Regions from separate parts of the Paenibacillus sp. SEL3 genome, predicted to be linked through region 2. Evidence: riboswitches for the same ligand, from Rfam matches in the RefSeq annotation. Region 2 holds a riboswitch; each other region holds the start of a gene.
The links. Region 2 has a riboswitch for cobalamin ahead of metE (5-methyltetrahydropteroyltriglutamate--homocysteine S-methyltransferase). Riboswitches for the same ligand answer to the same signal wherever they lie in the genome.
Positions count from the first base shown of each region.

Region 1: linked by a shared signal. The riboswitch ahead of ACYCS5_RS13900 (ABC transporter substrate-binding protein) and the one ahead of metE (5-methyltetrahydropteroyltriglutamate--homocysteine S-methyltransferase) in region 2 are both predicted to bind cobalamin.
Region 3: linked by a shared signal. The riboswitch ahead of ACYCS5_RS21735 (ABC transporter substrate-binding protein) and the one ahead of metE (5-methyltetrahydropteroyltriglutamate--homocysteine S-methyltransferase) in region 2 are both predicted to bind cobalamin.

Region 1 is NZ_CM137725.1:2,995,188-3,005,934, reverse strand. It holds gene ACYCS5_RS13905 (nucleobase:cation symporter-2 family protein) at 1-747, shown strand, start outside; cobalamin riboswitch at 1,505-1,702, shown strand; gene ACYCS5_RS13900 (ABC transporter substrate-binding protein) at 1,920-3,500, shown strand; gene nikB (nickel ABC transporter permease) at 3,516-4,445, shown strand; gene ACYCS5_RS13890 (ABC transporter permease) at 4,460-5,275, shown strand; gene ACYCS5_RS13885 (ATP-binding cassette domain-containing protein) at 5,275-6,192, shown strand; gene ACYCS5_RS13880 (ABC transporter ATP-binding protein) at 6,189-6,965, shown strand; gene nikA (nickel ABC transporter substrate-binding protein) at 7,124-8,749, shown strand; gene nikB (nickel ABC transporter permease subunit NikB) at 8,796-9,740, shown strand; gene nikC (nickel ABC transporter permease subunit NikC) at 9,740-10,570, shown strand; gene ACYCS5_RS13860 (ABC transporter ATP-binding protein) at 10,591-10,747, shown strand, end outside.
Region 2 is NZ_CM137725.1:2,776,143-2,786,889, forward strand. It holds gene ACYCS5_RS12870 (glycoside hydrolase family 3 C-terminal domain-containing protein) at 1-1,807, opposite strand, end outside; gene ACYCS5_RS12875 (AbrB/MazE/SpoVT family DNA-binding domain-containing protein) at 2,043-2,513, shown strand; gene ACYCS5_RS12880 (anaerobic ribonucleoside triphosphate reductase) at 2,808-4,757, shown strand; gene nrdG (anaerobic ribonucleoside-triphosphate reductase activating protein) at 4,754-5,251, shown strand; cobalamin riboswitch at 5,456-5,651, shown strand; gene metE (5-methyltetrahydropteroyltriglutamate--homocysteine S-methyltransferase) at 5,813-8,131, shown strand; gene ACYCS5_RS12895 (DUF6985 domain-containing protein) at 8,219-8,752, opposite strand; gene ACYCS5_RS12900 (PadR family transcriptional regulator) at 9,135-9,464, shown strand; gene ACYCS5_RS12905 (DUF1700 domain-containing protein) at 9,457-10,008, shown strand; gene ACYCS5_RS12910 (DUF4097 family beta strand repeat-containing protein) at 10,013-10,747, shown strand, end outside.
Region 3 is NZ_CM137725.1:4,710,172-4,720,918, forward strand. It holds gene ACYCS5_RS21700 (aminotransferase-like domain-containing protein) at 1-1,152, opposite strand, end outside; gene ACYCS5_RS21705 (DMT family transporter) at 1,285-2,196, shown strand; gene ACYCS5_RS21710 (Cof-type HAD-IIB family hydrolase) at 2,336-3,136, opposite strand; gene ACYCS5_RS21715 (lipoate--protein ligase) at 3,299-4,300, opposite strand; gene cobD (threonine-phosphate decarboxylase CobD) at 4,461-5,564, shown strand; gene cbiB (adenosylcobinamide-phosphate synthase CbiB) at 5,554-6,525, shown strand; gene ACYCS5_RS21730 (histidine phosphatase family protein) at 6,575-7,327, shown strand; cobalamin riboswitch at 7,450-7,641, shown strand; gene ACYCS5_RS21735 (ABC transporter substrate-binding protein) at 7,849-8,856, shown strand; gene ACYCS5_RS21740 (FecCD family ABC transporter permease) at 8,853-9,899, shown strand; gene ACYCS5_RS21745 (ABC transporter ATP-binding protein) at 9,896-10,729, shown strand.

The DNA of each region.
Region 1 (10,747 bases), 220 kb from region 2:
GGTCTGTTTGCAGGCACGGTGGTTGCTTATGCGATGGGAATGGTGCATTTTGCTCCCGTGGCAGATGCGTCATGGGTGAGTGTTGCGCAGCCATTTTATTTTGGTAAGCCAGAGTTTAGCATTATGGCAGTTTGTACGATGATTATCGTCAATATTGTCAGCATGGTCGAGTCTACGGGTGTTTATCTGGCAGTAGGCAAGGCGATTGATCAAAAGGTAGAGCAAAAGCAGATCGTCAATGGACTCCGTTCGGAAGGACTTGCGATTATGCTTGGGGGTATTTTTAACGCGTTTCCTTATACAGCCTTCTCGCAAAATGTGGGTCTGATCTCGCTCACACGCGTCAAATCGCGGAACGTTATTTTTGCTGCGGGCGGTATCATGGTTGTTCTCGGTTTGCTGCCTAAGCTGGCTGCTTTAACGACAGTGATTCCTAACGCTGTGCTGGGCGGGGCGATGATCGTCATGTTTGGCTCGGTCGCTGCATCAGGCATGTCTATTTTGTCAGAAGTGGATCTGCGAAAGGAAAGCAATCTGCTGATCGCAGCATGCAGTATTGCTGTGGGCCTAGGTTCTGCCGTTCTGCCACAAATGTTCGACCAGCTGCCGAGCTTTGCCAAAATGTTGTTGCAAAATGGTATTGTTTCGGGCTCGATTACAGCGATTGTCTTGAACATCGTTTTGACGAGAAAACAAGGGGAATCGGTCAAAAGCGTGACGGTTCAGGAGGTTCCACAGAAGGTTTGATGATTAGAAATAAATAAAGATAGCCGGAGAGAGGACGTATGCCTCTTTTCCGGCTGTTTGGCATGGGGTTATCCAGATAGTAGATCCCCTTGCTGTCTGGGGATATATAGATAAACTGCGGAATGAAATGGGTAGCTCTAATTTGGTGCGTTTTCCAGTTTACTTACTAGAAGAATTTGCTAGAGCAGCGGGCGATATCATGGTATAATTTACCTTATGGATTTTGAATAGTGGTGGATGTTTTCGGACCACGGTGCAGCTTCCCGAAAGGGGGTGAAGCCGATGGTCAACCTTGTGTCGTGCTACGATGTGTTGCGTTGGATGGTTACGTTACTAAGCCTGGCGTTTAGTATTCGTAAACTTTATCGCTGGCTACGTCGAAAATTTCGGAACAAGCGAAAACCCACCGCGTAATTAGGTTGGCCCCTAACGGTGGGTTTCGTTTGCATTGACATTTAGTTATGCAGCGCGCCGTGGTGGTGATCCACAGCCTTTCAAGTCCTAAGAGTCTTTGCCGTTGGCGCGGCGAAGACTCTTTTTAGTATACGGACACGGTGGTTTACTCTATACCTAATTTTAACACTTCAATTGCGTGCACGCAATTGGAGGTTATGTCTTGTTTCTACCTTATCGTTCAAATTTAAATTATTGTGCAGCCTTTATTGACAAGCCTGTGACAACAAAATAAGATCGTAATGAAAAGAAATAAAGGAAGAAAACAGGTGTGAGCCGGACAACTCTATGTATGGGGTTTCGTAGAGACGATGTACATAGTTGTTGAGCATGTTCACTTAAAAGGGAAGTTCGGTTGATTCCGACACGGGCCCGCCACTGTATACAGGCATCAGCAGGATACTGCTGGAGCTTTCAGAACAGCCACTGGAATTGTGAAGAACCGGGAAGGCCTGAAAGATACGCCTGGAGTCAGGAGACCTGCCTGTTTTGACATCACTGTCAGACCCACGGGATGCTGGGGAGGTGGTTAGGCGTGCTGCATACGGAATGTCTGAAACCGATCTGATCCCTTCTATGTTTTTGGAGTTGGCTTCGAGGTGAGTTCTGACATTTTATATTGAAGGCATTTCTGACTGCTAATTAAGTGGTCTGGAATGCTTTTTTCGCGTTTTGCGTTAGGTTTATGCGATTTTACAAGATAGAGGGGGATTCATCGAATGATAAGCAGTCGTAGTAGGCGTTCATGGTTGATATGTACAGGGGTGATGCTGCTGCTGGCAGTTATGGCTCTTTCGGGATGTGCCAGCAATAGGACGTCGGATAGCTCCGGCAAGGGTGAAAACGCGTCAGCACAACAAACAGCGACAGATAAAAAGCTGGTAATGGCGTATACATGGAAACCGTCAGGCGTTGACCCGCATGGAGATAATAGCTGGGATGTGATGCGATCCGGTGCAGGTGAGACACTGGTACGTTTGAATGAAAAGCTGGAGCCTGTGGCTTGGCTGGCAAAGGAGTGGAAGCAGGATAGCCCTACAGTTTGGACGTTCAGCTTGCAGGATAAAGTCACTTTTCATAATGGAAAAAGTATGGATGCAGCAAGTGTAAAAGCGTCTTTGTTACGCTCTATTGAGAAAAGCCATCTGGCGAAGGATTTACTGAATGTGAAGTCCATTGATGTAAGCGGCCCGCTGGCCTTGAAGATCACGACAAACCAGCCGAATGCGGCGTTGGTGTCTAATCTAGCTGATCCATCGACGATTGTACTGGATGTGGCATCGATGAAAGATGAACAGAGTTACCCAGCGATGACAGGCGCCTTTAAAGTCAAAGCGTTCAACAAGGACCAATCCTTGGTCGTAGAGCGTTATGACGGATATTGGGGCGAGAAGGCACGATTAGCTGAAGCGACGATGAAGTTCATTACGGACGGGAATTCGCGCCTGATGGCGCTGCAATCCGGCGAGGTGGACGTAGCGACGGATATTCCGGTTGATAACGCAGAGGTACTGAAAAAGAACGACAAGTTACAAGTACTGTCAGCTCCGTCCTTGCGCACCCATATGATCGTGTACAATATGGAATCGCCAGTATTCAAGGATGCGGCGAACCGTAAGGTGGTGGACAGCCTGATTCCACGCGCATCGATTGTGAGCGCCGTCATGAGGGGCTTCGGTACGGAGGCAAGCAGCCCGTTCCCGAGCATTCTTCCCTTCGGTAAAGTTGAGCGTAAAGCGCTGGACGGAACGGCAGAGCAACTGTTGACGAAGGATGGCTGGCAGAAGGACGCCCAAGGGACATGGACTAAGCAAGGCAAGCCGTTCGAGGTTACGCTGCTGACTTTCCCTCAGCGTCCGGAGCTCTCTGTTATGGCTGAGGTCATCCAAAGCCAATTGCTGAAAGAGGGAATCCAGGTCAAGATTCGCAAGGTGGAAAATATCGACGAGGCGTTGACCAAAAACGATTGGGACTTTGCTATGTACAGTATGCTTACTGCTCATACAGGAGAGCCGCAATATTTTATGGACATGTTTTATTCTTCGAAAAGCGAAGCCAATGTAAGCCGTTATAGTTCCAAACCGCTAGAGAGTATTCTGAACAGCTTGAAGCTGGCGAAGGATACAGCGCAGCGTAATGCTGTGACACTACAAGCGCTGGATATCATCAATACGGATTTGCCACAGTCGTTCATTGTGCATCCTGATAATGTGTTTGGTGTGAAAAAAGGGGTGGAGGGTTTTACACCCCATCCGATCGAGTATTACTACATTACAGCGCAATCCGATATTGCGGAATAACGAGCTGCGTATCCTATGATTCGTTTTATACTGGAACGTGTGGCGCAGCTGCTTATCATTGTATTCGTGGTGTCCACGCTGACTTTTGTACTGATGCGGCTGGCCCCTGGAGACCCTGCTACCATTTTGCTCACCGCGCATAATATCCCTGCCTCTGAGGAGGCGTTGACGACGCTACGAAAGGAACTGGGCTTAAACGAACCGCTTCATATTCAATATGTGAACTGGCTGCGGGATGTGTTCACAGGGCATTGGGGCACTTCGTATGTATCCAAGGAGTCGGTGCTAGCCGAACTGTGGAACAGACTTCCTGCTACTGTGGAGCTAGCTGCTGCGGGCTTCGCCGTCATGACGGTGCTTACGCTGGGGCTGGGGCTGGCTGCCTCGCTAAAAATCAGCGGCCCACTGGATCGTCTGGGCAGGCTGTTCGCCCTGCTGGGATCGTCGATCCCCTCTTTTTGGTTTGGTTTTCTGTTGATCTATCTATTCTCCGTTCGCTTGGGCTGGCTCCCATCCATGGGAAGGGAGGACTGGACACATCTAGTGCTCCCAGCGCTGACTCTTGGCGCAGGTTTGGGAGCTGTGCAAGCACGCGTACTGCGCGCTCAAATGCTGGAGCTGGGTGACCGGAATTTTGTGAAAGCAGCGAAGGCTCGAGGCTTTTCACGTTTGCATATCCTGTTTTTTGAGATATTTAGGCATGCGGTTCTGCCTATAATTACACTGCTAGGTACCAATCTATCATTTATGCTGGCAGGTAATGTGATTGTAGAGACCATTTTTTCATGGCCGGGGTTGGGCAAGTATTTTATAGATGCGATTACACAGCGAGATTATCCGGTGATTCAGGGGTATGTTATTTTCGCCGTATTTTTAATTGTAGGAGTTCAGTGTTTGGTGGATGTGGTCCAGACGGCGATAGATCCGAGGCTACGTTTGCGTTAAGGAGGAAGCTGAAAATGAAAAAGATACGGCTTCCCTTTAAAGGAGGCTTGCTGGCAGGGGGCTTACTGTTTGGTCTGATCGTGCTGCTTGGGTTATTAGCTCCATGGGTCGCTCCTCATGATCCTCTCCAAGTGGACCTTTTGAACCGCCTGGCACCACCTAGTCGGAAATACCCTTTCGGTACGGATCATCTGGGTCGGGATGTGCTGTCACGGCTCATTTACGGGATTCGGACGAGCGTGCTAATCGCATGTGCAATTACTGTAGCTACGTTGTGCTTCAGTCTGCCTATAGGGTTGCTTATTGGTTATGTGCGCGGACGCGTGGACCAGCTGGTCATGCGGGGAATCGACGGCGTACTGGCTTTTCCTGATATTATTTTAACAGTGGCAATTGTCGGTATTTTGGGTCCGGGTTTTGTTAACATGACCCTTGCCATTATTGCGGTACGGTGGGCGGGCTATGTCCGATATATCCGTAGTCTGGTTCAAAAAGCTTGTCAGGAGGACTACGTTCGGTATGCCCGTTTATCCGGCAATTCACACGTACGTATACTGAGTCGTTATGTATTGCCACAAGCGTTGCCGCAGTTGTTGGTTTATGCGGTATGGGATATCGGACGCGTGGTGCTGATGATCGCTGGGCTGTCCTTTCTTGGACTGGGGGTACAGCCGCCTAAGCCAGAGTGGGGCGTGATGCTGCATGATGCCACCTCATATTTTCAGGTGGCTCCGCATGTCATGATTTTCCCAGGCTTGGCGATTATGCTATTCGTACTTGCCTGCCAGCTTTTGGGTGACCGCTTTTCGGAAAAGGAGGCGGCCAAATAGTGGAGGATCAAACAGCCCTTGGGGGCAAGGATACGATAGAACAAGTGGCAGGTCGAAAACCGTTGTTACACGTGGAACATTTGGAAATCTGCCGCACAGGCGTAGGAGCAAGCAGAAGTGGGAGCAAACCACTGCTGCGTGATGTGAGCTTTTCCATATATTCAGGGGAGATTGTGGTCCTGACTGGACCGAGCGGATGCGGCAAGAGCCTGACCGCTCACGCAATCGCAGGCATGCTGGAGCCAGGTATCGGTGTTACGCATGGGCGTATCTACTATAACGGGGAAGACATTCTCCCGTTCCAGGAACGGCGCTGGCAAAGGCTGCGCCGAGAGGATATTGCCCTGCTCATTCAACAATCGCTGAGCGGGTTAAACCCGATCCGGACTGTCCGCGCCCAGCTGATGGATACGCTTAGACTGCACGGGCGGCGTTGGATGCCGCAAGACCAGATGGAGCTGGGGCACGCTGATGCTACCCCATCCCACACTGCATCACAGCAAGTCCATCCACTGAGCGTGCTGTCACGGATGCGGCAGGTGCTGAGCCGTGCCTCTGAAATAGCCAGAGGAGGCGCTACTCCAGTGCGGGAGGCCTATTTGCGCTCTCTGCTCTGCAAGGTAGGGTTTGCAGATCCTGAGCATATTTTGTCGTCATATCCTTTTGAACTAAGTGGAGGCATGTGTCAAAGGGTGCTACTGGCTGCCATGCTAAGCTCCGGTCCGAGCCTCTTTATTGCCGACGAGCCTACTACGGCGCTGGATGTGATCAACCGCGACAAGGTCTTGGCATTGCTGCGACAGTTGAGAGAAGACTTTGATCTCACCATATTGTTGATCTCACATGATCGCCAAGGTATGAGTCGCATAGCAGATCGAGTGTTGGAGATGAGCCTGGAAGGAAGGATGCACCAGTGATGCTGGAATTGAAGAATGTGACCAAAACATACCCTGTCCGCAAACGGAGAAAAGGTTGGTTCAGCACGCAAGATAGCGAACAGGCCGTGAAGAAGGTGAGTCTGGAGCTACGACAAGGAGAATGTCTTGGACTGGTTGGAGAAAGTGGAAGTGGCAAAAGCACGCTGGCACAATGTATTCTGGGGCTGGAGTCGTTGACCTCAGGAGAGATTTGGCTGGATGAACAGCCCATTCACACCGGAAAGATGAAGGATGTTCAGCTGTACAAGCGAATCCAGTTGGTTGCACAGGATTCGTCCTCCTCGCTGCATCCCCGTATGACCATTCGAGATATTTTAATGGAGCCAATCCACAACTATTTCCCTGAGCGAAAGCCGCAGGCGCTGGATATTTGTCTGTCTCTATTGGAATCGGTAGGATTAGAGGCTGACAGTCTGGAAAAATACCCAGCTCAGCTGAGTGGCGGGCAAAAGCAGCGGGTATGTATTGCCCGAGCTTTGGCGGTGGAGCCAAATATTATCTTGTTCGATGAATCGATCGCCAATCTGGATACGACAACGCAGTCTTCTGTACTGGACATGCTCAAGAGAATGCAGGTGGAACGTCAGTTGTCCTACCTATTTATCACTCACGATCTCCCATCTACTCGTCAGTTTTGTGACCGGGTTGCCGTCATGGTTCAGGGGGAGATTGTGGAAATATTTAGGGAATGGGATGAAGACTTGTTACAGCATGAGTACACGCGTACTCTGTTTCAAACGTTGGCGAATTAAGCCATAAGTTTAGGGTTTTTCAAAATCCTCATTCTACAAATTTAAAAGAAATAAGAGGGTTGCTTGTCGAATAGTGTTGACAAAATTGAGCGTGATACCTATTCTAAATATGATTATGATAATCATTATCACATATATAGAAAAGGGGAAATACATTGATGTCCGTTCGACACCGCAAGACTGCTACCCTTATGTTGGTGGCGCTCCTCTTATTATCCGTTGTTTTGGGCTGCGCAAAGCAGGAGAACATACCTGCATCCACCTCTACTGACGGAGCTGCCAATGAAAAGTCGATCACGCTATCGTGGCCGCGTGACATTGGCACGATGAATCCTCATGTATACAATCCTTCCCAACTTTTTGCACAATCCATGGTTTATGAGCCGTTAGTCAGCTACAAGCAAGGAGGCAAGCTGGAACCTGCTTTGGCTGAATCCTGGACTATTTCCAAGGACGGTAAGACATATACGTTTAAGCTGCGCAAAGGTGTAAAATTTTCGGATGGGACACTATTTAATGCGGCCATTGTCAAAAAGAACTTTGACGCTATCATGAAAAATGAGAAAACACACAGCTGGCTTGGTATAGTAGGCGTTCTCGACAAAACTGAAGCTGTAGATGACAGCACTTTCCGAATGACGCTCAAAGAGCCATACTACCCAGTGCTTCAGGATTTGTCTGTCGTTCGTCCGTTCCGTTTTCTGGGTGAAGCTGGGTTCCCGGATGATGGAGATACGTCCAAAGGAATCAAGAAACCTGTAGGTACAGGACCTTGGATGCTGGATGAATACAAGCAAGATGAGTATGCAACCTTTAAGCGTAATCCGAACTATTGGGGTACTGCACCGAAGGTGGATAAAATTACGGTCAAAATCATTCCCGATGGCGAAACCCGTGTGATGGCCTTTGAAAAAGGCGACCTGGATCTGATTTATGGAGAGGGTGTCATTAGTCTGGATGCCTTCAAACAGCTTCGCGACACGAATCAGTATGTTACCACGCTGTCCGAGCCTGTCGGAACAAGAAGTCTGTTGCTCAACTCGTCCAATCCCAAGCTGGCAGACCTTCGGGTACGTCTGGCCCTCCAGCATGGCTTTAACAAGCAGGCAATGGTGGAAGGTGTGACTTCAGGGCTGGAGGAAAAAGCGGATACGGTTTTATCCAAAAACTATCCGTATACGAATGTAAACCTACAGCCTGTTGGCTATGATGTGGAAAAATCCAAAGCGTTGCTGGATGAGGCTGGCTGGAAGCTGCCCGCAGGCGGTACAGTACGGGAAAAAGACGGACAACAGCTGGATTTTGAGCTGATTTTTGATAAAACCGATCCAATCCAAAAGGCGATGGCTGAAACCATTCAGGCCGAATGGGGAGAACTGGGTGTCAAAGTGAACCTGACCGGACTGGAGCTGACGGTTCAAATTAAGCGCCTTAGATCCAACCAGTTTGATCTGTACTTCTGGTATAACTATGGTGCGCCTTATGATCCGCATTCCTTTATTAACGTCATTGCCAAGAAGAGCTTCGGAATTTCCGAGACGCTGAGCGCCCTTCCCATGAAGAAAGATCTGGATCAGCAAGTACACGAGGCGCTCTCATCGACAGATGAAACCAAGCGCCAAGAGCTGTATGCTTCGATTCTGAAGACGCTTCAGGAGCAATCTGCCATTGTGCCTATTTCGTATATTAAGAAAACGGCAGTGTATCAGAAAAAGATTACGAACTTTGTATTCCCGGCCAATCGGGATGAAAATCCGTTTGGTGGGCTTGAAATCGGGAAGTAGTTAAAACTGAAGGGTAACGTTCGTTTACAGGATAGGAGGACAACTTATGATCAGCTATATCGGGAAGCGAATGGTAGCGGTCATTCCTATTGTTCTCTTTGCCACCCTCGTTACCTTTGCACTGATTCATATTTCACCAGTTGATCCGGCCGAGGCCTATTTGAGTGCTGCTCATATTTATCCTACTCCAGAGATTCTGGAGCAGAAAAGACATGAGTTCGGGCTGGATCAGCCTTTGCTGACGCAGTATATGCATACACTTCAAAGAATCAGTCAATTGGACTTTGGTACTTCGTATCTGACCAACAAGCCGGTATGGGATGAGGTCAAAGTTCGGCTGCCCGCCACTTTTGAATTGGCTGTGAGCAGTATGGTGCTATCTATTCTAGTGAGTATCCCGTTGGGCGTGCTAGCAGCGATGCGTAAAAATGGCTGGATCGACATGCTTAGTCGAGGGATTTCATATTTTGGGGCGTCTATTCCCCAGTTCTGGCTGGGATATTTGTTAATCTTCTTTTTCTCTGTTCGATTGGATTGGCTCCCTGTAGAGGGGCGAGGAACGTGGCAGCATCTGGTGCTGCCCACGTTAACCCTGTCGCTGGTTCTGATTGCTTTATATACGCGCCTGCTGCGTTCCAGTGTGTTGGAGCAGCTTCAGGAAACGTATGTGCAGTATGCGAGAACTAGAGGAATCCGTGAGTGGGTGATCATGCTCAAGCATGTACTGAAAATTGCCATTGCTCCACTGATTACAAGTATGGGTATGAACCTGGGCAAACTTTTGACCGGAACGATTATTGTGGAGCAGGTGTTTTCATGGCCCGGGTTTGGCCGTTATTTTGTGGAGGCGATTTTTAACCGGGATATTCCCGTCATACAATGCTATGTGTTTTTGGCGGCATGCCTGTTCATCGTATGCAATTTGCTCGTTGATCTGGTGCATTTGTATATGGACCCCCGTATTTCATCGAAGGGACGAGCAGAGCAGTGATGATAAGATTGCGTACAATGTTCAAAGGTCAAAAGGTAATCGTGGTCTGCTCTGTCGTACTGGCTGCTCTTTTTATTATTATGGCGCTAGCTCCTTGGCTGGCTCCCCATGATCCGGTTAAAGTCAGTTTACTGCACAAGCTGGAGGGACCTTCCAAAGAGTACTGGTTGGGAACCGATCATTTGGGTCGGTGCAATTTATCCCGGTTGCTGTATGGCGCACGGATTTCGCTAGGCTTTGCAACCTTAATTTTCCTGTCCTCGCTTAGCATCGGCGTTGTGGTCGGGTCGCTTGCGGGTTATGTGGGCGGCTGGGTCGATAGTGTGCTGATGCGGTTTTGTGAAGGTATTATGGCGTTTCCGAATTTGGTGCTTGTGCTGGGCATTGTCGGTATTTTTGGACCGGGCCTCATGCAGGTGCTGCTTGCATTAATGATGGTGCAGTGGGTGTATTATGCCAGAATGTGCCGCAATATGGTCGTCAGTCTGAAAGAACGGAATTTTATAGCTGCCGCAAGGATCAGCGGGTCCTCCTCAGGAGCCATTATCCGGCGGCATATTATTCCGAATGTGCTGCGGCCGATTGTGGTCATTGGTACGCTGGAAATGGGCTGGGCGATCATGGATATTTCTGCGTTGTCTTTCCTCGGTTTGGGCATCCAACCGCCGACCCCCGAATGGGGAGCGATGATTCATGAGGGAACGGGATACATCCGCAGCCATCCGGAATTAATGATCTATCCGGGGGTTATGATTCTGGTGGTGGTGATGGCCTTCAATATATTGGGGGAGGCGCTGTCCGACCGATACGGAATTGCCAAACGTCAGTAAAACAGGAGTGTGTTACAACGATGGACGACAGGGCGAAGGTGCTGGAGGTCAGCGGCTTACAGGTGAAGCTCAGAACCGATGCAGGGACGGTGTCTCTGCTGGAGCCAACTCATTTTGAGCTGAAAAGGGGACAAGTTCTGGGTCTTGTTGGCGAGAGTGGAAGCGGCAAAACCGTGA
Region 2 (10,747 bases):
CTGCCAGTTCCAAGCCTGGGCGGTCATTCTCTTCCTTTCCATTGATGAGCGGGTGATTTCCAACAAATACAATGGCTGTATCTGCCGCTTGCGCAGCGGCTATCGCTTCCGCTAAACCATCTGACACCGTCTCTACCTGGAATGTTGTATGGCTCTGTCCTGAAACTGTCGAGGCTGTCGAGGCGTTACACTCTACAGCGTTAAGTGCGGATTTTTCAGCCTCCACTACCTTTAATGAGCCCTCTGTTCCGGCAATGACTGGTTTTCCATTCCATGTCGTCCACAGATGCTCTCCTTGTCCAACAGGAGTCAGCCCAAAGACCTCTTTGACATACCAGCCATACGCTTCATCAGCTGTCACACGAAGCGTTATTTCATCACTCGTCACGTAAGTACCCAGATGCTCATCATGTAACGTCACACTGCCATAGCCCCAATCCGTCATGGTCAATACCGTTGGGTCTCCATCCTGGGATAGGCGCATCTCACCAGAAGAATCAACTGCGAGCTTCAATCCGTCATTCGCCGCCGTCAAGGTCACGCGATCCTTGGCATCACGGTACACGACGCGTTCCTTCTCGTCCTCACCTTCCAGCTTGGTACGAATCGCCTCCAGCGGTGTAACCCGGTATGGCAGCGTACCGGAATACCAGTCGCGGTACACCTCATTGCCATGCGTACCAATGACCGCTACTTTGCCACACCGGGCAGGGTCCAATGGCAAGAGTTCATGCTCATTTTTAAGCAATACGATCTGCTCCCTCGCCGCACGCAACGACAATTCACGGGCTTGCTCTGTCATGAGAGCTTCCTCTCCGATCGAGGCATAGGGGTTGTCTGCAGCCGGATCAAATTCCCCCAACCGAAAACGGACACGGAACGTATGAAACAATGCCCGATCCAAGTCTTCTTCTTGCAGCGATCCTTGTGCCAAAGCTTCTCGAATCGCCCGCTTGGAGAGCTCCGCATCATCTGTAATGCTGTCAATTCCCGCCCGAATAGATTCGGCCACACCTGGCGTGTGGGAATCGTAATACTGATGATCGTTGACAATCCCCATGACATCACCCGCATCACTTACGACAAAGCCGTCCATCCCCCATTCGTCCCTGACAATATCGTTAACCCCATGATATAACGTAGCAGGCGTTCCATTAATCAGGTTGTAGGAAGTCATCATCGACTGGGCGCCGCCTTCCATAAAAGGCTTCTCAAAGGCTCTTAGGTAATATTCTCGCAGGTTCCGTGGGTCTATACTGGAGGAGCCGCTTCCCCGGTCCACTTCATTGTTGTTACCCAGAAAGTGTTTCAATGTGGCAACCGCTTTCAAATATACCGGATGATCCCCCTGTATTCCCTTGACTAACTCCTTCGACAGTTCTCCCGTCAAATACGGATCTTCGCCGTAAGCTTCCTCATTGCGTCCCCATCTTGGGTCACGCTCCATATCCACCGTAGGTGCCCACAGGGTCAGACCGTTTAATTTAGGATCACGACGATAGTAGACACGCGCCTCATCTGCGATAACAGAGCCGATTTGGCGCATTAATTCCGTATCCCAAGTACATGCCAATCCTACTGGCTGAGGAAATGAAGTCGCCTCACCCAACCATGCTATCCCGTGCGCCGCTTCCGTACCGTGCTTGTAAGCTGCGACTCCCAATCGGTCAATGGCCGGCTGATATTGCAACATGGATTCGATCTTTTCCTCCAAGGTTAGTCGTGACACGAGATCCCGTACACGCTCATCCAGATGAATCTTCGGATCTTGAAATAAATATTCGATATCCGTTGTTTCATGACTCATATCCGTCATCTCCTTATTCCATTTAAGAATATGATGAAAAGGTATATATGAAAGCGTTTTAATATATCATAGCTAAAAAGGAGTATCCCGGCAACAATACCGAAAACATCCTATACTGGATGAAAGAGAGTTGCAGCATAAAGACAAAAAAAGTTGCATTTTACCCTCAATATACAAAGCTAAAAATAATATTTTTTGGTATAATCAGGATATATCATTGAAGGAGGAAGCGCTGATGAAAAATACCGGAATGACAAGGCCCCTGGATCAATTGGGGCGAATTGTACTCCCCAAGGAAATGCGCACCACAATGGATATCAATATCGGTGATTCGCTTGAATTCTTCGTAGACGAAGAAGGATTTGTATTAAGAAAATACACGGGTGTCTCCTGCAAATTTTGCGGCGCGGTGGATCACTTAACTTATTTTCGGGACAGCTTTATCTGCGCTGATTGCATTCAATTATTAAAGACCGATGAAAATGTGCATGCCACAAGCAATGATGCTATCCAGGCTCAAGAACATACCCAGCCGATCCGAAACAACACAACGTGGCAGCCCAAGCAATCCAGAGTGCAGCAAGGTGAAATGGTAAAAAAGCTTCGCAAGCTAATTCAGGATCACCCGAACCTGCCACAAAAAGTGTATGCAGAAATGCTCGATATCTCCCAAGGCCGGGTGTCCCAGTTGAAAAAGTTACTCTAAACCTTCTAAATTCTATATCCCAAAATCATACACAATGTACCGACAACCCTATTCATTTTTTTGTCACAACTTCGATTGCCAGGTATAGAGTAAGGCGCATATCTACGGATGTGCCCCTTACTCTATACCTGGTTTTTTCGTGTCGGCCGCTCTTGCTAATGTGACAATAGTCACATACTCCCGATGTATACGTATATACAATATATAGATCGAAACAATTGGTTATCACTAGATATCATCAATATGTTGTTTTTGTGAAAAATATATATATTTTACTATATGGAGGGTTTTACGATGAAGGTGCTGGAGGAACATCAATTATACGACATCGGCGAGCGGGTCATTGGGGCACAAGATCTGGACATGCTGCGGGAGAATGCAAATTTGAATGGAGAATCGTTCAGCGGCAAAATGAGCAAGCTTGGGTCCGAGTATGCCAAATGGTATGCGCGCCTGCGGGTACTTCCGCCTGAACTGACGAACGCGATTGATCACGGATATGTATATGTTCACGATTTGGACCAATACGCACTCGGAACTACGAATTGTATCTTTATCCCTTTTGGCCGGTTACTACAAGACGGATTCAATACAGGCAATGGCTCTGTACGCACACCGCAAACGATTATGTCCGCCATGGCACTAGTTGCCATCATATTCCAGTCTCAGCAAAATAGCCAATTCGGAGGTGTCTCCGCCAATAAAATAGATTGGGACCTTGCCCCATACGTTGCCCGGTCCTTCCGCAAGCATCTGCGCAAGGGACTTCGGCTGTTCGAGGAAGAGATAGAATCTAGTCTGACTGACGATGAACTACATATGGCCAATCCCCATTTGCAAGAAGCCTGCCCTCGTTCATACGCATTCGCTCGCGAAGAGACGGAGACGGAAACCCGACAGGCTGCTGAATCGCTCATTCATAACCTGAACACCATGAGCAGTCGCGCGGGTGGACAGATTCCATTCACTTCACTGAATTACGGAATGTGCACGTCTGCTGAGGGACGGCTTGTTACTCAATCGCTGCTGGAGGCCACGATTCGCGGCTTGGGTAGCGGGGAAACTCCTATTTTTCCACAGCATATTTTCCAATGCAAAGAGGGAATCAATCAGGTAGAAGGCGACGTCAATTATGATTTGTTCTTACGGGCGGTAGAATGCTCTAGCAGACGGATGTATCCCAATTTTGTGAATGTGGATGCCACCTTCAACCTGCCTTTTTACCGTGCTGATGACCCGGATACCATTATAGCGACAATGGGTTGCCGTACCCGCACCATTTCTGACCGTTTCGGTAGAAATCGGCAGAGTGGCAAGGGAAATCTCTCTTTCAATACCATTAATCTGGTGCGGCTTGGCATTGAGTATGGTATTTGCACAGGCAAACGCCTGACACCTGACCGTGATCGCTTTGATGCGAGACTAGAAGAAGTTATGCGCATTGCGGTGGATGGCTTAATCCATCGCTATCAAATCCAGACCAGCCAGCCGGCCAAAGCCTCGGACTTTATGATGCGCGAAGGGGTATGGGAAGGTGGAGAACAACTAGAGCCAGATGATAAGGTGGGAAGCATACTAAAACACGGTACGCTTTCGATCGGATTCATCGGACTGGCTGAGTGCATGAAGGCACTATACGGGAAACACCACGGGGAGGATGATTTCGTATACCGAGAGGCACAGCGAATCATTACTTCTATGCGCGTGTATTGCGATCGAATGAGTGAATATCACAATTTGAATATTACATTGTTCGCTACGCCTGCCGAAGGTCTGTCGGGCAAGTTCACCTTGCTGGATCAACGTGATTTCGGGATTATTCCTGAGGTAAATGATCGAGAATATTACACGAATTCTTTTCATATTCCCGTGTATTACACGCTCCCGGCTGCTCGTAAAATCAGCTTGGAAGCTCCGTTCCATAACCTATGCAACGCTGGTGCGATATCATACATTGAGCTGGACGGTAATGCGCGGAATAACCCGGATGCGTTTCTTAAAATTGTTCAATACGCGCTGCATCAGAATATCGGCTACTTCTCCATCAACCATCCGGTGGATCGTTGTACGGAATGCGGTTATGAAGGAATTATCGGGACAAGCTGCCCCCAATGTGGCACAGATGAGGAGCACACACACTTTCAGCGCTTACGTCGGGTAACCGGATATCTGACAGGAGATTATACCGTTCGCTTTAATGCTGCAAAACAGGCAGAAGTTCGAGATCGGGTGAAACATAAGTGAATTTGTGTGGCTACATTCCGGAATCTCTGAACGAAGGATACGGCCTGCGCACCGTCGTGTTCATTAGCGGTTGCCGTCATGCCTGTCCCGGATGCTTTAATCCAGCGTCGTGGAGCTTCCGTGCAGGTGAGCCATTCACACCCCAACGACAACAGGAAGTCATTCGTGACATCATGGATAATCCGTTGTTGGATGGACTGACTCTCTGCGGGGGAGACCCGTTTTTCTCAGCAGCAGAATGCTCGCAATTTGTGCGCGACTTCCGTGCGGCCTGTCCCGACCGAACCGTGTGGGCTTACACTGGCTTTGTCTATGAAGATCTACTCACAGATCAGGAGCGACAGGAGCTAGCACTTTTGTGCGATGTGATTGTGGATGGTCGCTTTGTAGAACAGCAAAAGGACCTGACCCTTCCCTTCCGGGGCAGCCGCAACCAGCGTCTGGTAGATGTAAAAGCCAGCATTCAGGCAGGTTACACCGTTTCATTGACTTAAGGCGAAGGTTACTCGGCAAATGCTATATCTAATCTAGGACAAGTCTCCATCATGGATGAGGCTTGTCTTTTTTTTGCATATCCCTAACAGATTCCATTGCAGTTTCTATCGCAGTTTCTATCGCAGTTTCTATTGCGCATCCTGCAAGTTTCACTTATGATGGTGAACAAGTATACGAGTGCATAATTATTCGTCATACCTTAACCGCATAGCTTGGAGATAGGTGTCTGTTCTATTCAGATCAGGCTTAAAAGGGAAGCCGGTGCAAATCCGGCACGGTCCCGCCACTGTAAACGGGGAACTTTCAGCTGTTCATACAACCACTGGTCCACAGACCGGGAAGGGATGCTGAGAGTCATGATCCGTAAGTCAGGAGACCTGCCTATTTTAACAACATCGCAAGTACCTACGGAAGATAGGGAGGTGTTAAGAGCAGTCGCCGTATTTTTGATTTTTTAATCACGGAGGCATTCTTTCCCCTACTTATTTTTAACTCTGGGGGGAAGAATGCCTTTTTTGGTACGTAAAAATAAAACAGCCACCCACTAGGAGGAAAAGTACATGTCCGTCATTGAATGGCCTGAATTGTCCGGCTTAATTAGCAGTAATCTGGGATATCCGCGTATCGGCGAAAACCGGGAATGGAAGAAAGCACTGGAACGCTTCTGGAACGGCAGTATTAGCGAAAGCGAACTGCAAACGGAAATGAAAAGATTACGGTTGGAGCATCTGAGCAAGCAGCGTGACAAGGGGATTGATCGCATTCCTGTCGGAGACTTCTCCTATTATGATCACATGCTGGATACATCTGTGATGTTTGGCCTCGTACCCGAACGGTTCAACCATCGTCCCGCAGGTCCGATTCCTCTGTCCGTGTATTTCGGGATCGCTCGTGGACAGAAGGGAGCAACCGCCAGTGAAATGACCAAATGGATGAACACCAATTATCACTACATCGTTCCTGAATTGGCAAACGCAGTCCCGGTGTTCACTGAAAATAAACCTTTACGGGCTTATCGTGAAGCAAAACAAGAGCTAGGCATTGATGGGAAACCGGTCCTCATCGGCCCCTATTCATTCGTTACCCTTTCCAAAGGCTATGATCGCAAGGAGCTTGCTTCTATTATAAGAACCTTCCTGCCTTTATACACCCGTGTCCTGTCTGAACTAGCAGCAGAAGGTGTTCAGTGGGTCCAAATCGATGAACCTGTCCTGACCACCTCATTCCCAGTAGAGGATCTGGACATTATTCAGGAAGTCTATGAAGCTTTGGCCCAAGCTGCGCCCTCTTTAAATATAATGCTGCAAACTTACTTTGGCAGCCTGGACCATTATGAGCGTCTGTCCGCACTTCCGGTACAGGGACTGGGTCTTGATTTTGTGTATGATGATGGCGAAAATCTCCAGCATATATTGCAGCATGGTTTCCCTAAAGGAAAAACGCTGGGCGCTGGGGTCATTGACGGGCGCAATATATGGCGCAGCGACCTTAACGCTGTGGCTATCCTGCTGGGTCAGTTAGCAGAACAGACCACTGCCGAGCAGCTTATCGTACAGCCATCATGCAGTCTGCTGCATGTGCCAGTCAGTCTGGAAGCAGAGCACAAGCTGGATCGAGAACTGGTGCAAGCGCTGGCTTTTGCCGATGAAAAGCTTGAGGAAATCGCCGTCCTGACGGCTGCACTTGGCAAACACGATCCATCCGCACTCACCAAGCTTGGACAAAGTGCAGATGCGGTAGCCCGTTTCAACAGCTCAGCGGCACGCGTACAAACAGCTGACGATCTGGCTGACTTGCTGGCAAAGGAGCCTCTAACACGCAGCGTTCCTTTCGCCGAGCGTCGTGAGATTCAGCAAAATAAGCTGAAGTTGCCTCCACTGCCTACGACGACCATTGGTAGCTTCCCGCAAACCGCCGAGATCCGCAAGGCCCGCCTGCACTATCGCAAAGGAGAATGGTCTGCCGAGCAATACCGGACGTTCATCCAACAGCAAATCAAGGAATGGATTGATATTCAGGAGGACATTGGCATTGACGTGCTTGTACACGGGGAATTTGAGCGGACCGATATGGTTGAATTTTTTGGCGAAAAGCTGAATGGCTTTGCTTTTACACAAAACGGATGGGTGCAGTCCTACGGCTCCCGCTGTGTCAAACCGCCGATTATATACGGAGACGTCTCCTTCGATCAGCCCATGACTGTGGAAGAAACGGCATTCGCTCAATCGTTAACTTCCAAGCCTGTTAAGGGAATGCTTACAGGCCCTGTGACCATTTTGAACTGGTCTTTTGAACGCAATGATATTCCGCGTAGCCAAGTTGCTTTACAATTGGCTCTGGCATTACGGGCAGAGGTAGAGGCACTGGAACAAGCGGGCATCAGCATGATTCAGGTCGATGAACCCGCAATTCGTGAAGGGCTTCCGCTGAAAAAAGAACAACAGCAAGCCTATCTGGATTGGGCAGTTCAAGCCTTCCTTGTGACCACGGCCACCGTTGAACCTGCGACCCAAATCCATACGCATATGTGCTATTCCGAATTTCAGCATATGATTCAGTCCATCTCCGACATGGATGCCGACGTTATATCTATTGAAACTTCGCGAAGCTACGGAGAACTGATTGTCAGCTTTGAAGATCAGGTATACGACAAAGGCATCGGTCTGGGCGTGTACGATATCCACAGTCCGCGCATCCCCGATGTATCTGAAATGCTAAGCATGATCCAGCGTGCCCTGCGCGTACTGCCATCAGATTTGTTCTGGGTTAATCCGGATTGTGGTCTGAAAACCCGCACCAAAGAGGAATCTGTCGCCGCCTTGCGACAAATGGTACAAGCGGCTCAAGCAGCCCGGGCTGCATTGGCTGTATCCAACTAATTTTTTATCGTTTCGAATCACGCCTTCATTTTCAACATATTCTGTTCCCCTTTCCGGTCCTTTCTGCTAAAAGCCCGGGAAGGGGATTTATTCTAGGTCATATAATGTATAAGCGCCTTGAATATGCTTCATTTTCATCTGCTTCATATGTACGCCTAAGCCATGTTCTCGATCCCAGGAACAACTAAAATTCAAATACAGTTCATCCTTTGCCGATGAGTCGGAAATCAATATAGACATAAGCTGTATTCGATTCAACAATTGTTCCGGCCGCTCCACATAAGGCGCATATTCATCCGGGTCCTCTCCCCATGTACTGTAAGCATTCCGATACTTTTCCACGATGCCAGCATAATGATGGTGTATGGATTCCAACACTTGAGGATGAATAGCTGATGAATATTCCATATACTGCTCCCATGTCTTTTTTTGCAACAGTGTAGGTTCTTCTATAGTCTGTGCCTGTTCTTCGGAATCGGCTCCCACGATAAATTCGACTTCTACTTCCGAGGGCTGCCCGCAAAAATCAAGTTGCACTACACCACGCAGAACAATCTCCTCGGATACATCCCAAGACTCATCATCCTGTTCCAGTTCCATATACCAATGTTTCCAGTCCATTCTTTATCCACCTCTTCATAAAAAGTAATTTTTAACCCTGTTGAATACTTTACAATCTATCATTTTAATGAATGAAATTAAAGCGGCATCCTATCTGTGCTTCCAGCCATATTTCGATGAATTCCCAAATAAAAATACTTTTTTCTACAACATTCGCTACTCAATAAAGCCTCCAAGGAAGGAAATCTGTCCATTTTGACACAAATATTTTATTATTAAAAATTTAGTACCTTGCATTAATCAGTACATGATGTTAAATTATACCTGACTACTGTTCTATAATTAGTACCCGTGACAAATTATGCACAAACACACGTTTCTTTCCCTTATTCCGAACGACACCTATGAATTATTGATAACATCCAGGAAGGGAGCACCGCTCGTGAATGTGAACATCCAATTCAAAAAAGGGGTACTGGAACTGTGCGTTCTAGTTCTAATTGGACGCAAAGACCGTTATGGCTACGAGTTGGCGCAAGCCGTCTCCCGTCATATTGAAGTAGCCGAGGGAGCCCTATATCCACTGCTTCGCCGTCTGGTATCAGAAGGATACTGCACAACGTATTTACAGGAATCGACCGAGGGGCCTCCTCGCAAATATTATCGGCTGACCGATACTGGCAGTCATTATACAAGAATACTTACGCGGGAATGGAATGATTTTGTCCATAATGTCGCAAGCCTACTGGAGGAAGGAAATACCGATGAATAGAAAACAGTTTCTTACAGAGGTGGAACAGCGTCTTTCTCCTCTCCCTGCAGAGGTACGCAATGAGCTGCTTAGTGATTTGAGCCAGCATTTTGACTACGGGTTGGTTAATGGCAAAAGCGAAAGTGAGATTGCCCATGAGCTGGGTAACCCAGAGGATATTGCCCGAGAAGCGTTGGATGATCCCCATGCAGCCTGGAACGCTTCTCCTCCGCTTCGCCAGGGCAGCTTTGCACGCAATATTTTTACTTTCCTAGGGCTGTTGTTTCTCAATTTGCTAATCTCCATCCCGATTATGGCTACCCTATGGGCAGTATGGGCTTCATTGGCTGTGGTATCGATCAGCTTCATTGTAGCCCCCCTTCTCGCTGTTACTGATTATGCGCTAAACAGCACCTTTTACCCGGCCAAATTCTTTTTCTCTATCACGTTGACGGGTATAGGTCTATTGCTGCTGCCTGGTGTACGTTATCTCTTACTCCTTATGGTCAAAGGCACAGTACGATACTGGAAATGGAATCTGACTACCCTGAGGGGAGCTTACTAACAACATGAATAAAAAGTGGTTTATTGCAGCAGGTCTGTGCATTGTCATCGGTGTAGCCGGAATGGTGGCCTACGGTGCCCCATGGAGTCAACAAGTCATGAAGGAAACAACTGCGATTAACAAAAAATGGACGTTTACACGTGGTCAGCTACAGAAGCTGAAAGTGGACAGCTCTGATGATGTCTCTATTTTGTTTACTCCTGGCTCTGGCGACCAAGGTACGATACGCATTAGTGGAGAAGTTCAGACAAAGGTAGCCGACCAAATTCATAATGCCCGAATTGAGAACGGTAAGCTTACGATTCAATCGGAGCCGGCCCCTTCCTTGTCATTCTTCTCGATCACTCCTGATTTGGATCAAACGATTACCGTAGAGATGCCCTCCGGCGAAACACTAACTGACCTACAGGTAGATGCACATTCAGGGAATGTAAAACTTCAGGATGCCTCCGTGCAGAATACTTCCATCACCGCTACTTCAGGCACTGCCGAGATTACAAACCTCCAAAGTACCCACCTGATCGCAAATTTAACATCCGGCAATTTTACAGCCAGTCAGCTTGCAGCAGATATGGAGTTAAAGCTTACTTCAGGTGATGTTACCATTCGTGATTATAGCGGTAATGGCCTTATTTCCCTAACCTCAGGGGAGACAAATATTACGCAACGTGCCGTAGCCAACTTGGAAGTGAATGCTGATTCTGGTGACGTGAAGATTAAGCAAGCTCCCGATTTTAAA
Region 3 (10,747 bases), 1.9 Mb from region 2:
TAAAAATAGCTTTTGATTCAGCAGTGGCGATCCATTGTCCACCAACGCTTTGACGTTGAGCAGGCTGTTCATGAGCTGTGGTCGGCAGGTCACGGCTGCGATTCGTAGACCGGGTGCGACATATTTACTGTAACTTCGAATGTAGACGACGCTTCCCGAAACATCATAGGCGAAAATCGGAGAAGGAGGCTTTTGCCCAAAGCTGATGTCATAGGTGCTGTCATCCTCAACAATGAGGCAGCCGTAGCGCTCGGCTAGTTCAGGCAGTCGTTTGCGTTGCTCATCGGGGACCGTAAAGCCCGTCGGGTTGTGGAATGTCGGATTCATATAAAAGAGACGTGGTTTTTCCGTTTTCATGCACCACTCAATCTGGTCCATATCATATCCTTCTGGTCGAATATCGGTCATGGTCAGACGTGCGCCTTGTCTGCGGAATATTTCCATGGCAGGACCATAAGCAGGGCGTTCGATCAATACACGGTCTCCTGTATGGAGCAGAGATCGGGCAATTAAATCAATGGCTTGCTGTGCTCCCGAGGTAATCATCACTTCATCCGGTGATAAAGCAAAATGCTTATCCACGCTAAAATGCTGCGCCATGGCCTCCCGAAGCTCGGTATCACCCTGTACAGCGGAATAGGTGGCTGCTACTTTCGGATGCTTTTCAAAAACCTGCATCATCAGCTCTCCCCAAAATCGGTTGGGCAGGAGAGAGGGGTCAATCAGCGCTTTGGAAAACTGGAAATTCGCATTCACTGATTGAACGCGGGTAAGTCCATCCATTCCTCTCCAGGCTGAAACTGACGGATCATCTGCCGCATGGGCAGATTTGGAGTGAATCGTGAGGTCTATGGACGTATGTCTCGAGTAGCCAGCATATTTTGCATGTCCAGTCGCTTGGGAAGCATGAACGTAATATCCTGATTTGTCCCTTACATAGACCAGTCCTCGTTGCTTCAACTCCTGATATGCCCGGAAAACAGTTAGCCGATGTACACCCAGCTCCTGAGCCAAGCTTCGTACGGACGGCAGCTTCATGTCTGTTTGCCAATCCCCGCGATCGATCCGCACAGCTACATAATGGATAACCTGCTCATACAGCTTTAAGGCATGATCGGCTGGAAAAAGTAGTTCGCTGTTGTTCTTACCCATGCTATCCACGCTCCTTTGTGTGTATTGTACTATATAGCACTTCAAAAACGTATACAACTGTTCTGTAGTTATACAACTGTTCTGTTCGTCTCCCTGTATGCTTAAAAGCAACTGAAGGGAGAGGGACGTATCATGATTGGGATCGCGTTTACAGTAATGTGTCTTATTTTTGGCACAACGTTTTTGGCCATAAAAGTGGGAGTGGAAGCCGGGCTTCCGCCGTTTTTATCGGCAGGGGTACGTTTTTTCGCCGCAGGTGCGATATTATTTATTGCTATGAAGCTGACCGGAAAGGTGAAATGGTCGTTATTATGGCGTAAGGAAATGTTGCTGATTGGAGCAGGAACGACCTTCGGTACCTTTTCGGCCTTGTATTGGGCAGAGCAATATGTCAGCTCCGGGATCGGAGCTATTCTGTCAGCTACCGGGCCGATGATGATCGTCATTTTGCAATCTGTACTGCTACGGCAAAAAACGTCACGGATTACGGTCGTTGGCTGCATGATCAGCTTTCTTGGTGTGGTGCTGGTTGTGCTGCCCGGATTGGCGGTTCAGATCAGTGGTCTGTGGCTGGCGGGATGCCTTGTTATTTTGCTGGGGGAGCTGTGTTATTCAGGGGGAGCTCTTTATTCCAAGCGAGTGATGGATGTATTTCGTGAAACGAACCCGATTGCCCTGAATGCGGCGCAAATGATCCATGGGGGATGGATGCTGCTGTTACTGTCTGCGATCACGGAACCGTGGAGTTCTGAGGGGTGGCAGTACCTTCCTGCCATGGGGTCTTTACTCTATCTGATCCTGTTTGGTTCGATGATTGCACATACACTGTTCTACTGGCTCATGGAGCGTACAAATCCCCTGTTTCCGACGACGTGGCTGTATATATCACCGCCGATTGCGGTGGGCTTGGGAGCGTTGTTGTATGGAGAGCATGTAAGCTGGTGGATGCTGGTTGGGGTGCTGCTCATTGTGACCGGACTAATCCTTATGAACAATGGAATTATCCGTTTGGTGAACAGGCGTAAGTTACGTTCTGCTGCCTGATATTTTATAGCGGTCAGGTTATTATATGATCTGACAGAAAAGGCCTCCAAACTGTCGTATGTTACTGATCATGCGACAGTTTGGAGGCTTTGTTGTTGTATTACTTTATTTAAGAATTATGGGAGCAGGCACTTTTTGCTTATTCAACATTGAGTACGAATTTGTCGATGGCGTGCTTAACACCATCTTCGTTATTGCTGCGAGTGATGTAATCAGCCAGCTTCTTCAAATCAGGAATGGCATTCTCCATCGCTATGCCGAGACCAGCGCATTCAAGCATTTCATGGTCGTTCCAAGAGTCGCCGATGGCAATCGTTTCCGACAGTTCACAGCCAAAATGGTTTGCAAGGAAGGTAAGCGCGTGACCCTTGGTGCCTTCATGGTGCATAATTTCCAGAAAGTGAGGCTTGGATTTTGTAATGTGAACTTCATTGCCAAGCAGTACGCGAAGTTCAGGAATTAATTCATCCAACACTTCCGGCTCGTCGATAATCAGCAATTTAGGAGCCGGCTGCTCTATAACTTTACTGAATACAGGCTCTACAAAATATTCCGTGTTGTTCAGCTCCGTGTAATCTTTGATTTTCTGATTATCTTCACGTGTGTACAATTTGTCATCAATATACGTTTGTAGATGCAGATTGCGTTCCACGCAGAATTCATACAGACGACGTGCAGCCACGAGTGGAACATAACGCTCATACAGCACGTTTTCGTCCAGCAGGTTTTTAACCAAAGCTCCTTGATACGTAATGATCGGCACGTTCAAACCAGTCTGGCGAGCAATTTTGTGTGCAGAGGCATAAGCTCGTCCAGTAGCGAGGGTAACCACCACACCTTTCGCTACAGCAGCTTCTAATGCCTGTTGTGTCGCTGGTGTAACTTCTTTTTGGTCGTTAATGAGTGTATCATCAATATCAATGGCAATTAATTTATACATATCGGTATTCTCTCCTTTATCTCTATCATGGGGCAATGCTAAAATTGTATCTTATAATATTCAAAATGACAATATCGCAATGAAAAGGGGACGGCTCTTATAAGAGCCTGTCCCCTTATAACCACTGAAGTATTGGTTTGAAACGATGGGAAAAAGTAACGGTTAGTCTTCCAAAAATACAAGTCCAACAAAATCGTCCAACTCAATATTACCAAAATAGTGCTTCAAATCGAGAGAGGATAAGGCTTGACGTACCTCACCTTCATCATAACGCTTGCCGCGCAGGATATTTTCAATATCAGCAACGTCACCCACACCGAAGAAATCCCCATAGATTTTAATATCACGGAGGTAGCCTTCCTTAAGATCCATGCGGATATCAATAATACCGACTGGAAATTTACGTGTGTGCTTGATATTGCTCTCGGGGGATAGACCGTAGTTCCAATCCCACGATTGGTAGCGTTCTTTGGATATTTCATGGATTTTGGCCCAATCGGTATCGGTGAGCTTATATTGAGGTACTTGATCCAATTCTGATCCGAATATGAAACGCAACAGTTCCTCGCGAAATTGCTCTATGGTCATCTCACGGTCCATCAGTTCGCTGATGTTAGCTACGCGACTGCGGACAGATTTAGTGCTTTTGGATTTGAATTTTTCGGGATTGGCATGCAGTGATGCAGCCACATTGTCCAGATTCAGGTTAAACATCAATGTACCGTGGCTGAACATACGTCCGCGTGTGGCAAATTGGGCGTTTCCTGAAATTTTACGTTCTCCGACCTGCAGATCGTTGCGGCCTGTCATTTCAGCTTCTACTCCCATTTGGCGCAGAGCATCAATCACAGGTTGCGTAAATTTAAGGAAATTATGAAAGGACTCCCCGTTATCCTTGGTAATAAAACTGAAATTTAAATTACCGAGGTCATGATATACAGCACCGCCGCCGGACAGGCGACGAACGACTTGAATATTGTTATCTCTGACAAACTCGGCGTTGATTTCTTCAATGGTATTTTGATGCTTGCCTATAATAATAGAAGGCTGATTAATGTAAAACAGCAAATAGCTGTCGTCCAGCGGTAGATGCTTGAGCGCGTATTCCTCAATAGCAAGATTAATGGCTGGATCGTGTATCCCCTGGTTGTCGATGAACAGCATGTCCATTCCTCCGTATATAAACTGTGTAATTTTATGTGTGCCTCCTTCTATTGTAACCCAAGTGAGCCATGTACAAAAGCTCATTTGCATTGACGGGACGCAAAAAGCAGCCTCATAATGGAGCTAAATGATTGGAAACGGGCGGAAAGGATGAGAGGCAATGATAGAGGTTTACGGTCATGGCGGGGACAGGGAAACAGCTGCGGCGACATTTGGCGGGACTGCTGCTGATTTTGTAGATTTTAGTGCAAATATTAATCCGCTTGGTCCACCGCCTGAGGTGCTTGAGGCGCTGCAACACTCATTTGACACTGTGATTCGCTATCCAGACCCTGGGCATCGGAATTTTAAAAATATGCTCGCACGGCGACTGCATGTTCCACCGGAGTCGTTAAGTATCGGAAACGGAGCGGCTGAGAGCATGGCGCTCTTGTTATTGGGACTAGCTCCTAAGCGTGTGGGTACAGTGGAGCCGTGTTTTTCGGAATATGCCGAGCTGGCTGGCAAATTCGGAGCCGAGGTCAACCGGGTGTATGGGAAGGCCTCGCTTCAATGGAAGGCGGACGTGGAGGACATCCTTCAGCTCATGGAGCAGGTAGATGTTTTGTTCCTCGGGCAGCCGAATAATCCAAATGGCGTCCAATATAGTGAGCAGGAGCTGTGCGAGCTGGCAGAGGCGGCTGGCACAACGGGTACTGTGCTGGTGGTGGATGAAGCATTCATTGATTTTATTCCGCTGGAACGGCGAATCTCACTGCTGCCTGTGCTGGATCGCTATCCTCATGTGATTTTGATCCGGTCAATGACCAAATTTTATGCCATTCCTGGCCTACGATTGGGTTATGCGATTGCTCATCCGGACTATATCCGGCGAATGACGGCCAAACAGGTGACCTGGAGTGTGAATGGGTTAGCGTTGCTGGCTGGGGAGGCATGTCTGAAAAGTGGGCAAGCATATGAGCGCCGAACACAGGAGCTGATTGCTGCGGAGCGCAACCGTCTGTTGACCGGCTTGGCGGAATGGGGCTGCGGTGTCGTTCCCGGCGAAGCCAATTACGTGCTGGCAAGGGCGCCGGGTACGTGGAGCGCATCAGCTATTCAGCAGGCGCTTGGACAACGCGGAATCCTTATACGTAGCTGTGCTATGTATCCGGGACTGACGACGAGCCATTTTCGGATTGCAGTCAAGGATGCAGAAGCCAATAACAGGCTGCTATCTGTATTGGGTGAAGTGCTGGAGGAGGAGGAGCGGCGTGACAGTTAGCTTGATTATCCTGGCAGCCTATCTATTGGACAGGCTGATCGGTGACCCGAGGTGGTTGCCGCATCCAGTCATCGGTATGGGACATGCCATTTCAGCATTGGAAAAAGTGATTCGCTGCCAGGTCCGAAGTGACCGAGGGCTGAAACGTGCAGGTATACTGCTTCCACTCATTGTGGCGGGAGGCTCCTTTGCGCTCGCCTGGGCGCTGTTGCAATTGCTTGCCTGGATTCATCCGTGGTTATCTGTCGGCGCAGAAATAGTGCTGATTGCGACCACGATTGCTTCCAAAGGACTAAAGGATGCAGGAATGGCAGTCTACCGAGCGTTGCAGGCGGATGACCTGGCTGTGGCACGGCGGGAGCTGGGCATGATAGTCGGGCGGGATACGCAGCAACTTGATAAGCCTGAGATTGTACGCGGTACGGTTGAAACGGTCGCTGAAAATATCGTGGACGCGATTATTTCCCCGCTTTTTTATGCCTTGATCGGGGGAGCACCCTTGGCGCTGGCTTATCGTGCTGTGAATACGCTCGATTCCATGGTTGGGTACAAAAATGAAGAGTATCTGCATTTAGGCTGGGCTTCAGCACGTCTAGATGATGTGGCTAACTACATTCCAGCACGCCTGACAGCGGCAATGCTTGTGATAGCGGCGTGGATGTACAAACGAGATGCTGCAAGAAGCTGGCGCACAGTCAAGCGAGACGCTCGTCTGCACCCAAGTCCGAACAGTGGCTTCCCGGAATCGGCTGTTGCTGGTGCATTGGGGATTCGTCTTGGAGGATATAATGTGTATCATGGCGTGCGCTCCTTTCGTGCATACATGGGGGATTGGATACGACCGCTAGAGTCGAAAGATATACGGCATACGATCCAGCTGATGTTCGCCGTGTCCAGTATGTTTGTAGGATTGTGTTTGTTAGGAGCCGCAGGTTGTTTTGCCTTGGGATGGGTGCGGTGAGGGTGAGGAGTGACACGCTGAATAATGATCGAGCAGGAAGTGACATTTCTTGAAACAAGATATAGCAGCAAAAAGGACAGTAGAATACGCACAAAGACCGAACTCACAGGAGGATAAGGTGCCGTATGATGCTAAAGAAGATCTGCATTGGGATATGGAGCTCGTGTTAGTTCGTCACGGCACAACCTTATGGAACAAGGAACGTCGATATCTGGGACACTCCGACTTAGGTTTGCTACCGGGGGCAGAGCAGGAATTAAAGCCTTTGCAGGAAAAATTGCAAGGTCAGTCCTTTGCTCGAATCTATTGCAGCGACTTAATGCGATGTCGCCAGACCTTGCAGATCATTGTGCCGGAATCAGAGTTGACGTCTGGGCGTTCCCTATCTACTATGCCTCCTATGATGGAACCATGTCTGCGAGAGCTTCATTTTGGCGAGTGGGATGGAAAAACGTATGACATGCTCAAGGATGTGTCGTTGTATCGGGCTTGGATTGATGAGCCGCAACGGATCACCCCACCTGGTGGAGAGTCTTGGACAGATTTTGTAAATCGTCTGCGCAAATTTCTTGACTCTCTGTATGAATGGCGTGTTGCTATGGAAGTTCAACCCATGGATTTGACTGCTACGTCGCCCTCTGTTTTGGTCGTTACGCATGGTGGCGTAATTCGTCAGCTAGCTTGCATGCTGATACCGGGCCATGATTTTTGGAGTCTGAATCCGAAGCCGGGAGAAGCATTAAGGATTCAATTGAGGCTGGCAGGACCGCACAATTACATAGCGGAAATGCTTCCTCATTAGGTTAGACACCAGCGGATAAAGAGGCTGTTTGGGTTGTAAGCCGCCTCATTTTAACCTATAATCATCAAGTAAAAGAACGGCTTGACTACCACTACATCAAATATCCAGCAGACGAGGTCGGCGCAGCGTGATGAAACTATGGTTTCCCTCCCTGCGCTGTTAAAAGGGAAGTCGGTGTGAATCCGGCGCGGTCCCGCCACTGTAAATGGAAACATGCCCGTTAGTCCTCTTTATATGTTACTAAGCATATGAAAGAATTTCAGGACATGTATTTTACCATAAGTCAGGATACCTGCCCGTCCGCCTGTCACCATAATCCTTCGAGGAAAGGATGACGTGTTCGCAGTGACTGTCCATGCGGAAAGAAGCTGCCGCCTGCGCACGATCTGCGCTAACGTGACCCCTGTGTCCTGATATGAGGATGCGGGGGTTTTTGATAGGAAAAGAAGGCTAGATTTAGAAGATATCTGATGATGTTCAAGTAACGCTCTTAACGATTTATTTATGAAGGGGTGCAAATCATGGCAGGAAAAAAAATAAAGGTGTGGACAACAGGTCTATTGGCTCTGATTTTGGCAGTTGTGCTGAGTGCATGTGGCGCTAATGGAAAAAATGCAGAAAATAAAGAGGGTCAGGCTTCTTCACAGCAGCCGGGACAGGCAGTAAACGCACAAGAGCCTCCGGGCAAAACGGTTTACCCGCTCACAGTTAAAGATGCAACAGGACAGGAATTTACATTCAAAAAAGCGCCGGATAAAATCGTTTCCGTCTCCCCGGCAGAAACCGAGGCGTTGTTCGCCATTGGGCTGGATAAGGAAATTGTCGGCGTCTCCGACTACTCTGATTACCCGGAAGCAGCTACGAAAAAGCCTAAAGTGGGCGGTATTATGAAACCGAACGAAGAGGCGATCATTGCTGCGAACCCGGAAGTCGTTTTTGCAGGGATATCACTTAGTGAACAGGCTACGACCAAGCTGCGCGACATGGGAATTATGATTTTTAAAACGGAACCGAAGACAGTGGAAGATGTCATGGCTAACATCGAATTGTATGGGAAAATCACCGATCATCAGAGAGAAGCAAGAGCGGTGACTGACAAGATGAGAGCAGATGTAGCAGAAGTAAAAGAAGGAATTAAAAATATCGGTAAAGGGCAGAAGCTGCGGGTATACGTCGAGTTTTCACCAGGCTGGACAGTGGGTAAAGGCGAGTTTATGGACGAGCTGATTACGTTGGCGGGCGGCGAAAATGTAGGTGCCACGCAGAAGGGGTGGTACCAAATCAGTGAGGAAAATATTATTGCTGCGAACCCTGACGTGATTTTGTACAGCAAAAGTGTCAAGGACGACAAAACGGGCCAGACGCTCGGTGATATCATTAAAGCTCGCAGTGGATGGGATCAAATATCGGCTGTTCGCCACAACCGGGTATTTGCCGTGGATGATAATTTGATCAGTCGTCCGGGTCCACGCGTAACGGAAGGTCTCAAGGAAGTGGCCAAGGGCGTGTATCCTGAAATTTTCAAATGAACCGTAAACTGATCGGCTTTGGAGGGACAGGTCTTGTCCTGCTGTTGCTGACGCTGCTGCTCTGTCTTGGCATCGGCTCGGCCAAGCTTCCGGTCAGCCAAATCACGGGCATTCTGGTTAACCACCTACCGTGGTTAGGCGATACGTTTACACCGGATTGGAATACATCCTCAGAGCAGATTATTTTGAAGGTCAGATTGCCACGAGTGTTACTGGGAATGTTGGTAGGAGCAGCGCTGGCGCTGGCGGGAGCCGGATTTCAGGGTGTGCTGCGTAATCCTTTGGCTGATCCGTATACACTGGGGGTATCCTCGGGGGCTTCGGTAGGAGCGGCAGTACTGATTTATTGGGGCCTTCAATTTTCATTTGTTGGCATATGGACGCTGCCGCTAGTGGCATTTACGACCGGAATGCTTACGCTGTGGATGGTGCTGACGTTGGCACGGGAAGGTGGGAAAATTCCGACACAAAGTCTCATTTTGTCGGGTGTGGTGATGCAATCCTTTCTGGGAGCGGTTGTTTCCTTTCTGACAGCCATGTCGAAGGAGACGGTCAATGAAATATTGTACTGGACGATGGGAAGTCTTAGTCTGCGCGGTTGGTCATATACAGGAATCCTTTTACCTTATGTGGTCATAGGGCTGGTATTTCTATGGAACCGGGCACGTGTGCTGAATATTTTGGCTTTGGGTGAACGTCAGGCGGCGCACATGGGAGTTCATGTAGATGCGACGAAGCTATCTGTTCTGATTATTTCCACGCTGCTGACAGCAGCCGCTGTCTCGGTGTGTGGCGTGATTGGCTTTGTTGGACTCGTTGTACCGCATATCATTCGTCTGGTGACAGGTCCTGATTACCGTATGATTGTTCCATTATCTGCGCTCGGCGGAGCTGTTTTTATGGCTTGGGCAGATACGGCGGCTCGCACATTGTTAGCCCCCACAGAAATTCCTCTGGGCGTGATGACGGCCTTTGTTGGGGCACCGTTCTTCGCATATCTCCTGTACCGAAACAAGAAGCTGCGCAGGGGGGGACTGCTGTGACAGAACAAAGTGAATCACAGAAGGTGCGTGATCGGGCATTAGAGGTAGTGGGTCTGACACGTGCCTATGGAGAGTTCCATGCTTTAAAAAATATAAGCTGGAGCGTCGACGAAGGAACTTGGTGGGGGATTATTGGTCCGAACGGCAGTGGAAAATCGACCTTGTTGCATTTGCTTTCCGGTGTAGATCAGCCAACTTCGGGAAACGTTCATATCTATGGCAAAAAGGTCGGTAGCTACAGCAGGAAAGAGCTTTCCCGACTCATAGCCGTACTCCAACAGGAAGGGCTTCCTCCCGTGGGATACACCGTCAGGGAAGTCGTAGAAATGGGACGTTTTCCCCATCAGGACTGGCTAGGCAGGGAAAAGGGTGTTGATGTGGAGGCGATCGCGGATCGCGTGCTGGAGCGATTGGGTCTTACCACGCTGGCGGACAGAGCATTAGACCGTTTGAGTGGGGGACAGCGACAGCGTGTAGCTTTGGCAAAAGTAATGGTGCAGGAGCCACGAATATTGCTGCTGGACGAGCCTACGACCTATCTGGACTTGCGCTATCAGCTTGAATTTATGGAACTGCTGGCAGATTGGCGCCAAGAAACGGGTGTGACGATCATTGCGGTCTTGCATGATCTTAACTTGACAGCCCAATTTTGCGAAGATTTGCTTGTACTCAAGGATGGAATGGTTGAAGGATTGGGAGCTTCATCGAAGTTATTAACTGAGGATCGGATTCGACGAGTATACGGTGTTGAGCCTGTGATGCTTCCGCATCCTGATAGCGGTGTGCCGCAGCTCTTGCTGCGCAGGAGCGCTTCGGATACAGCAGATTAAATAAACGATGAAACACAC